DNA from 4 places in the Rhizorhabdus sp. GW822-FHT03C02 genome. Region 4 is predicted to be linked to each of the others. Evidence: riboswitches for the same ligand, from Rfam matches in the RefSeq annotation. Region 4 holds a riboswitch; each other region holds the start of a gene.

Region 1 (2,196 bases), on a different contig from region 4:
CCGGAAGGCGCCGAGCGAGTCGACGAAGGCGCGCTGCGCGGTCTGGTAGACCCCGACATTGGCGATGTCGTCATAGCGGTTCTCGGTGCCGATCGTCGCCTGCAACCCGGGGGCGAGATCCCAGTGGCGCTGGCCAGTGGCGCCGAACACCCAGCGCCGGTCGAACTGGCGGATCTGGGCGCTGCTGCCGTCGGGATTGGCGTAGGTCGGGTTCGAATACATCGACCAGTCATAATATTGCGCATAGACATTGCCGCGGCCGTTGGCGCCGTCGAGCGCGACATTGCCGACGAAGCGGGTGGTCTCGCCGCGCGCCGAGGGATCGGGCGAGCAGAAGATGTCCTTGCAGACCGGCGATCCGACGATCCGCTCGGGAATCTGCTCGGTCGGGCGCCAGGTCGCGCGATAGGCGTGGAGCGTCAGATCGAGTTCGCCCGCGCCGGTCGGCACGCTATATTTGCCGAAGCCCGAATAATGGCGGAGATGCTCGGCCTCCTGCCACGGCCCGTCATAGGCCTTGGCCTGCGCGACCAGGGTCAGCGCGCCGCCGCCGATATCCTTGATCGTGCCGCCGGCGGCGACCCGGCGCCAGCCATAGGAGCCGGCCTCGAGCGAGGCCCAGGGCCGGTCATAGCCCTCGACCGTGGTCATATAGGCGGCGCCCGCCAGCGCGAAATCGCCGCCATCGGCGCGGTAGGGGCCTTTGCGGAAATCCTCGCGCGCGACGATCTCGGGGATCAGCCCGTTGAGATCGAGATAGCCCTGGCCATGGCCATGGGTGCGCAGGTTCATCTGCACCCCGTCGATATAGGTGGTGAAGTCCGATCCATGGTCGAGGTTGAAGCCGCGCAGGAAGTATTGATTGGCCTTGCCGCTGCCCGAATGCTGGGCGGCGATCATGCCGGGGACCGCCTCGAGCAGTTCGGCGACCCGCAGCAGCGGCCGCACCAACAGGTCGGCGCCGCTGACCGTGCCTTCGCTCGCCGCATGGGCATGGCCGATCTTGGCCTCGCCGCGCCCGAACACGACGATCTCCTTCTCGGCCTGGCTTCCCGGCTGGGTTTCGCCGGTTGCCGGCGCTGTGGCCGTAGCCGTCGCTTCGTCACGCTCCGCGGCGAGCGCGCTATGCGTCCAGCAGGTCAGTGCCGCCGCGGCGACCAGCCACTGTGCCGGTCGTCCATATCCGATATTCCGCATCATATTTCCCCCGGCGTCGAGCGACATGGGGCAGGGGCGTGCCGTCGATCAACGGTCGGCGCGCGCCGGCGGGCGGACGCCGTCGAGCGCCCGCGGCACGAACCGACGCGGCCCCCGCCTCGGCTTCGTCGCTCAGACGGAGTTCACCGTGCCGCGGCCATCCCCTGGGCCAGGGCAAGAGCGACCAGACGCCGGCAGGTCTCCTGGCTCGCGGGTCGTCGCTCGATGCACGGCCTTCCCAGGCCTCGCAGGATTTAGCGTCCGGCCCAGTGGCTGCCTCCCTCCACCTCGGGAAGGAAGCGATGTGCGTCTCGCTCTCCGCTTACAGTTGCAGGGACAGCCGCGGATTGAGGAGGGCCAGCCTCCCGCACCGCATTCCCTTTCAAGCCCCTCGCGGGGCACCGGCGCGATCTGACGTCCGCCCTGGCGGTTCAACCGCCGACGGACGCGGTGTCGTTACGGAGCCGCCGGGCGATGCGCAAGCCCGTTCGCGTCGCTGTGGCGATGATGGGGAAGGGCATCCCGCATGGCCGCGCGCCATGCGGGATGCCGGTCGCGTTCAGCGGCGGTCGGTACTCTTCACCGCCCGAAACTGTAGCGCAGGCGGAAGCCGTACATGCGGGGTTCGCCGATCAACAGGTCGCCGAGGCCGGCCGAGTTGTAGCCGCCGCCGGTGTTGACCGCATAGACCTTCTTGGTGAGGTTGGTGACGAAGAAGGCGGCGTCGATCGGGGTTCCGCCGACTTTCTCCCAGTTGATGTTGAGGTTCACCAGCGTGCGCGACGGCAGCACCCCGACATTGGCGGGGACGCTGCCATTGGCGATCTGGCGCGAGGTGTAGGTCATCGTGCCGGCGACCGAGAAGCGACCCCAGCTCGCGTCGAGCGGCAGCGTATAGGTGCCGGTCAGCGTCACCTTGTTCCGGGGCGACAAGGTGAACTCGCTGCCCGGCGACACCGTCGGCGCGATCGCGATGAACGGGGTGCCGGCCAGGCTGAT
Region 2 (2,196 bases), on a different contig from region 4:
CCAGGGGCTGGTCGCGCATGTCGGCTTCGTCGCGTCGGACCGGCCGATGGTGATGCCGATGGCCTATGGCCGCGACGGGTCGACGCTCTACATCCATGGCGCCAGCACGACGCGGATCATCAAGGGGGTCGCCGAGGCGATGCCGGTCTGCCTGACGGTGACGCTGGTCGACGGCATCGTCGTCGCGCGATCGGCCTTCCACCATTCGATGAACTATCGCAGCGTGGTCGTGCATGGCAGCGCGCGCCATGTCACCGACGCCGACGAGCATGACCATGCGCTGCGGATCATCACCGAGCATCTGCTGCCGGGCCGCTGGGACGAGGTGCGCCCGATGCTGGCCAAGGAGCGCAAGGCGACGGGGGTGCTGGCGCTGCCGATCGAGGCCGCGTCGGCGAAGGTCCGCGACGGCGCCCCGATCGACGACGACGAGGATTATGCGACGCCGTTCTGGGCGGGCATCGTCCCCGTCACCACCGCGCTCGGCCGTCCGGTCGACGACAACCGGATCGTCGAGGGCACCCCGCTGCCCGCCTCGCTGGCCGCCGCGCGGCGCAAGTTCGCGTAGCGGATGGCCGGAAATGTTGATCCGTTCGTGTCGAGCGTAGTCGAGACACCCCGCGGTGGTGGAGCGTGTCTCGACTACGCTCGACACGAACGGAAATAGGGCGAACCGTTTCGACCAGGAACGCCCCGCGTCGCCCCTTGATCGGCCGGGCCAAAGCCCCTACCCCGCCGCGTGCGACAGGTTCCCCGGAAGGGGATCAAAAGGGAATGGGGTCTGAAGCCCCGGCTGCCCCTGCAACTGTGAGCGGTGAGCCATCGGGCCATATGCCATTGGGACGCCATGTCCTGAGAAGGCGGCCCGAACCGGCATCGACCCGCGAGCCAGGAGACCTGCCGGTCGCGGTCGTTCTTCGTCCGGACAGGGTGTGCCGGCCGAACGGGGTTTGACCTCGCGCAACGACAAGGCGCCGTGCGGGCAAGCGCGGATGCGGGGCGGTTCCGCATCGGCACGATCCCGACCGGCAAGATGTCAGATCTGCCGAGGACCGACCAATGGACCCTATGCCTGCCGACCCCCTGTTCGCCCTGCCCGTCCGGCGCGCCTGACGATGCTGCGCAAGGTCGAACCCGGCCCGGCGGTGGTCGCCTGCAACACCTGCCGCCTTTCGGCCGATGCCCGCGACGACGACGAGGGGGTGCGCGGCGGCGCGCGGCTGGTCGAGGCGCTGCACCGGGTCAAGGCCAGCGATCCGCGCTATGACGGGGTCGCGGTGCAGGAAATGCCCTGCCTGTTCGCGTGCACCGAGTTTTGCACGGTCCATCTGCGCGCGCCCGCCAAGGTCGGCTATGTGCTCGGCCGCTTCACCCCCGACGACGAGGCCGCGCAGGCGATCCTCGATTATGCGGTCCATTATGCCGCGTCGGAGCATGGCCGGGTCCCCTTTCGCGACTGGCCGCAAGGCGTCAAAGGCCATTTCATCACCCGTTCCCCTCCCGATGGATATGTTGCCGAATGACCTGTTTTCCGACGATCGCCGCGTTCGAAGCCGCGCTGGCCAGCCTCACCCCGCCCAATGACCGCTCGGTCGCGGCGGCGCGCACGCGCCAGGCCCAGCTCACCAAGCCGGCGGGCTCGCTCGGCCGGCTCGAGGATGTCGCGATCTTCCTGGCCGGCTGGCAGGGCCGCGAACGGCCGGCGATCGCCAGCGGGCGCGCCGCGATCTTCGCGGGCAATCATGGCGTGACCGTCCACGGAGTCAGCGCCTTTCCGGCGGCGGTGACCGCACAGATGGTCGCCAATTTCGAGGCCGGCGGTGCTGCGATCAACGCGCTGGCGGGCGCCGCCGGGCTCGAACTCAAGGTCGTCGCGATCGATCTCGACCGGCCGACCGCCGATTTCACCGTCGCCGCGGCGATGGAGGTCGCCGAATGCCTCGACGCGCTGTCGGCGGGGGCCGAGGTGGTCGAGCCGGGACTCGATCTGCTCGTCGTCGGCGAGATGGGAATCGGCAATTCGACCGCCGCCGCCGCCTTGTGCGCGCGCAGCTTCGGCGGCACCGCCGCCGACTGGGTCGGCCCCGGTACCGGGGTCGATGGCGACGGCATCGGCCGCAAGGTCGCGGTCGTCGACCGCGCGATCGCCTTCCATGCCGATGCGCCGGCGACGCCGTTCGAGACGCTGCGGCGGGT
Region 3 (2,196 bases), on a different contig from region 4:
GTCGGTCTTGCGGATCTTCGGCCGGTCGTAGCGCAGCCCGCCGACCAGCGAGAATTTGGGATCGAGGACCAGCCGATCCTCGCCGAACACCGAATATTGGTGGATGTCGTTGGTGTAGCGCGGCTTGGTCGCGGCCGCGCCGGTCTGGTCGATGAAGCCGCCGACGACCGGGTTGTAGACGTCGACCAGCCGGGTCGCGTTGTTCCCCGAATTGCTGACATTCTTGTAGCTGATCCGGTTGACGTCGAAGCCGATCACCGCGTGATTCTCGATGCCCGCGATACTCTGGCCGAGGCTGATCGTAGTGCGGTTCCCGGTCTGCTTCTGGATATGGTAGAGTTCGAGGAAGCTCGACTGGCGGACCTTCGCCGGGGTGGTGCCGGCGGCCGGCACATAGGTGACGTTCTCGGCATTGTGCCAATATTTGTTGGCCCACAGATGATAGACGTCGCTCTGGATGGTGACATCCTCGGCGGGGGTCCACGCGACCTTGGCCTGGCTCCAATTGTCGCGGAAGCGCAGCCTGGCATCGGTGACGTTGTAGTTGTTCTTGCGGATCGACCGGTCGAGCTTGCCGTCGACCAGCGGCACCCCGAACCAGGTGCGCGGGCGCTGGGTGCTGAAGTCGTGCGACAAAGTGATGGCGAGATCGTCGACCGGCTTGAAGCGCAGCGCGCCCGACAGCGACAGCGCGTTCGAATGGCCGCGCTGCATCCAGCCGTCCGAACTCTTGTAGCTGGCATCGACCCGGTAGCCGAGCTTATCGCCGAGCGGTCCGCCGCTGCCGCCGGCGATGGTGTAGCTGCCGAACGAGGCGAGGCCGAAGCGCGCGCCGGCCTGGGGCGTGTCGGTCGGCTGCTTGCGCACGACATTGACCGCGCCGCCGATCGCGCCCTCGCCATAGAGCACCGAGGCCGGCCCGCGCAGGATCTCGACCCGCTCGGCCATCCACGGATCGGCCGGGAAGGTCAGCGTGTTGTTGTACATCCGCATGCCGTCATAGAGCTGCATCACCGAATTCTGGCCAGTGAAGCCGCGCGCCGACAGGCCGTAGCCGAACACGCCGGAAGTGTTGACGATGCCGGTCGCGCGGGCGGCGGCGTCCTGGATGGTGAGGTCGCCGCGCAGCCGGATCGCGTCGCCGTCGATCGTCTCGACGCTGGCCGGCGTCTGCAGCGCGGTCAGGCCGAGCCGGCTGGCCCCTTCGGACTTCTCGGTCAGGCGCAACGGATCGATGACGCCGGTGACGACGATCGCGTCGGCATCGGCGACGGCCTCTTCGGCATGGGCGATGGTCGGAGCCGTGGCCAGAGCCGCGACCAGGCTTGTGTGGAAAGTCCTGTTCAAGGAAAACATGCAAAGTCCCCCGGCGCCTGTGCGACAGGACGGGGACGTGCCGTTCACGAACGGTCGGCGCCGCGCATCGGCCGGGCGCCATGGGCGGCCGACGCACGTCTCCGATGCGGCCCCCGCCGCTCGTTCGTCGCTCAGACGGAGTTCACCGTGCCGCGGCCATCCCCTGGACCAAGGCAAGAGCGACCAGACGCCGGCAGGTCTCCTGGCTCGCGGGTCATCGCTTGATACACGGCCTTCCCAGGCCTCGCATGACTTAGCGTCCGGCCCAGTGGCTGGTCCTTCCTCCGTGGGAGGGACCGATGTGCATCGCGCTCGCCGCTTACAGTTGCAGGGACAGCCCCGGATTCGGTCGGCCGAAGCCGTCCTCACCGCGTTCCCATTTTAAGCCTCTTTCGAGGCACCGGCGCGATCTATGAGGGCCGGATTTCTCCGGCCTTCGCGGGGCGGCATAGCCTCGGCGATCGGAAATGCCAACAGATCTTAAAGGGTGACGCCGCGCTTCCAGATGGCGATGCCGCGCTCGTCGTTGGTCTCGTTGCGCGCGGGCGCGCCCGAGGCGGTGGCGATGACGAGGTCGAGCAGCGCCTCGGCGGTCGGGGCCATTCCCGCGCTCAGCGCGGCGCCGCCGTCGAAGTCGATCCAGTTCGGCTTGGCGGCGGCGAGCGCGCTGTTCGAGGCGATCTTGAGGGTCGGCACCGGGCTGCCGAGCGGGGTGCCGCGCCCGGTGGAGAACAGGGTGATGGTCGCGCCGGCGGCAGCGAGCGCGGTGGTCGAGACCGCGTCGTTGCCGGGCCCCTCGACGATCGCGAGCCCGGACCGGGTCGCGCGGCCGGCATAAGG
Region 4 (2,196 bases):
CGCCCGCCTTCAGCGCGTCGCTCGCGGCGGCCGCGAAGTCGGGGGAGAAGCGGATGTGCGCGGCGAGCTCGACGAGACCGGCGGCGTGGATCATCCGCACCGCGACCCGCTCCTCGCCCCCGGCGAAGCGCGCGAGGTCGGCTTCGGCGCGGATCGTCGCGAAGGACTGGCGGTAGATCGCGGCGCCGTCCTTCTGATAGTCATGCGGCATCGGGCACTCCGAAATGCGCGGCGATGTCGCCGACGCTCAGGCTGGACAAAATGGCGGGATCGCCGGCGCGGGCGGCATAAGCGAGATCGTAGCGGCCGTCGCGTCCGGTGATCATGACATCGGCGGGCGCGGATCGCGCGCAGCCCTTGGCGCAGCCAGAGACATGCAGCCGCCCGGCGACATAAGGCGCGAGCCGGGTCGCGAGCGCCCGGGTCTCGACCGTCGCCTGCGGGCAGGCCGGCGCGCCGGGGCAGGCGTCGACCCGCATCGACGGATCGGTGCGGTCGACCAGGGGGGCATCGTCTTCGGCGATCAGGATCCGCCAGGGCGTCACCCGAATTGCGCCGGTCACGCCGGGCTTCGCCGCGTCGATCCGGCCGAACGGCAGGCTGATGCCGCGACCGGCCCAGATGCGTGGCGGCGCCGGGCACTGCGATCCGGTCAGCGACGGGGCGAGAGGGGCGGGGTGCCGCGCCATCCGCCCGGTGCCGCTTGCGGCGAACCAGTGGGCGAGCGCGATCAGCGCATCGACGGCGTCGGCGCGGGTGACCGCCAGGCCGGTCGCGCGGCCGTCGGCGCGCAGGATCAGGCCGCCGTCGCTTGCGCGCTCGATCCGGAAATCGGCGGGATCATGGGCCAGCACCGGCGCGGGGCCGGCGTCGATCGCGAAGCCGATCTTGGCGGGGAGGTCGGGCAGTTCGTCGAGCCGCGCGGCGAGCGCCTCGGCGATGCCCGCGCTGTCGTCGCCGGGCTGCCAGTCGGGGGCGACCATGATCGCCCGGCGCGCCTCGCGAACCGGGTCGGGATCGACCAGGCCGAGTTCGACCAGCCGTTCGACCAGCGCCGGCCAGCCGGCTTCGGCGACGCCGCGGATCTGGAGGTTGGCGCGGCTGGTGGCGTCGATCAGGCCGCTGCCGAACCGGATCGCGGCGTCGCACAGCCCGGCCAGCTGGGCGGCGTCGATCCGCGCGAGGCGCGGCCGCACCCGCACCAGCAGCCCGTCGCCCGCGCGCATCGGCCGCCAGGCGGTCGGGCACCAGCCGCGGACGGCAGGACGCGGGGAAGGGGGCACGGCAACTCCATCGACGCCCGGGCGAAGACGGCGGGGCGTGCCGGCGCGAAGGCCGGTCGGGCACGACGACGGGCGGGCGTGGAGACCCGTCGGCGCGCACCGATGCGGCCCCAGCCGCACAGGTTCGTCGCTCAGACGGAGAGGGACCGTGCCATGACCATCCCCTGGACCAAGGCAAGAGCGACCGGTGCGCCGGCAGGTCTCCTGGCTCGCGGGTCAAAGCATGATGCGCGGCCTTCCCAGCAACCTGCCAGTGGCTGCTCCCGTGTCAGGGGAGCGATGCGCATCGCACTCGCCGCTTACAGTTGCAGGGACAGCCGCGGATTTGGGGAAATCCCCGCACCGCATTCCCATTGAAGCCCCTTGCGGGGCACCGGCGCGATCTGCAGCGCGCATAAGCGGGCGGCCGGGCTTTGTCCATGTCGCGCCTGCGATATCGGGGCAGGTGCGAAATTCGGCATATTTTCGGGAAAATCAGGCCGCGAGGCGGTGAGCGGGTGCGGTGCGATATTGTGGCGCGATATCAGGATCTTGCACGGAGCTGATGCGGAAGCGGGCGACCTGGCGGTTCAATCCGTCGGCCTCGCTGGCGAGGCCGCGCGCGGATGCGGTGGCTTCCTCGACCATCGCCGCATTCTGCTGGGTGACCCCGTCCATCTCGCCGACCGCGGCGTTGACCTGCTGGAGGCCCGAGGCCTGCTGCTCGGCGGCCGAGGCGATCGCCTCGACGATCTGGTTGGCCTCGACGATCTGGGTGACGATCCGGCGCAGCGCGTCGCCGGTCTCGCCGACCAGGCTGACCCCGGCGCCGACCTGCTGGCCGCTCGCGGTCACCCGCGCCTTGACGTCCTTGGCGGCGTCGGCCGAGCGCTGGGCGAGCGCACGCACCTCCGAGGCGACCACAGCAAAGCCG

What was found. A riboswitch is a leader RNA that binds a small molecule or an ion and turns the genes downstream of it on or off. The one in region 4 is predicted to bind cobalamin.
Region 1: another riboswitch for cobalamin. It lies ahead of AC1RM6_RS26285 (TonB-dependent receptor); the one in region 4 lies ahead of AC1RM6_RS20560 (ferredoxin-like domain-containing protein).
Region 2: another riboswitch for cobalamin. It lies ahead of AC1RM6_RS23525 (DUF1636 domain-containing protein); the one in region 4 lies ahead of AC1RM6_RS20560 (ferredoxin-like domain-containing protein).
Region 3: another riboswitch for cobalamin. It lies ahead of AC1RM6_RS23575 (TonB-dependent receptor); the one in region 4 lies ahead of AC1RM6_RS20560 (ferredoxin-like domain-containing protein).

Annotation. Positions count from the first base shown of each region.
Region 1 is NZ_JBXANN010000014.1:137,020-139,215, reverse strand. It holds gene AC1RM6_RS26285 (TonB-dependent receptor) at 1-1,197, opposite strand, end outside; cobalamin riboswitch at 1,374-1,618, opposite strand; gene AC1RM6_RS26280 (TonB-dependent receptor) at 1,777-2,196, opposite strand, start outside.
Region 2 is NZ_JBXANN010000011.1:201,894-204,089, reverse strand. It holds gene AC1RM6_RS23530 (pyridoxamine 5'-phosphate oxidase family protein) at 1-568, shown strand, start outside; cobalamin riboswitch at 730-919, shown strand; gene AC1RM6_RS23525 (DUF1636 domain-containing protein) at 1,116-1,523, shown strand; gene cobT (nicotinate-nucleotide--dimethylbenzimidazole phosphoribosyltransferase) at 1,520-2,196, shown strand, end outside.
Region 3 is NZ_JBXANN010000011.1:216,650-218,845, forward strand. It holds gene AC1RM6_RS23575 (TonB-dependent receptor) at 1-1,356, opposite strand, end outside; cobalamin riboswitch at 1,532-1,776, opposite strand; gene AC1RM6_RS23580 (UxaA family hydrolase) at 1,837-2,196, opposite strand, start outside.
Region 4 is NZ_JBXANN010000009.1:36,243-38,438, forward strand. It holds gene AC1RM6_RS20555 (precorrin-8X methylmutase) at 1-211, opposite strand, end outside; gene AC1RM6_RS20560 (ferredoxin-like domain-containing protein) at 201-1,283, opposite strand; cobalamin riboswitch at 1,461-1,671, opposite strand; gene AC1RM6_RS20565 (methyl-accepting chemotaxis protein) at 1,758-2,196, opposite strand, start outside.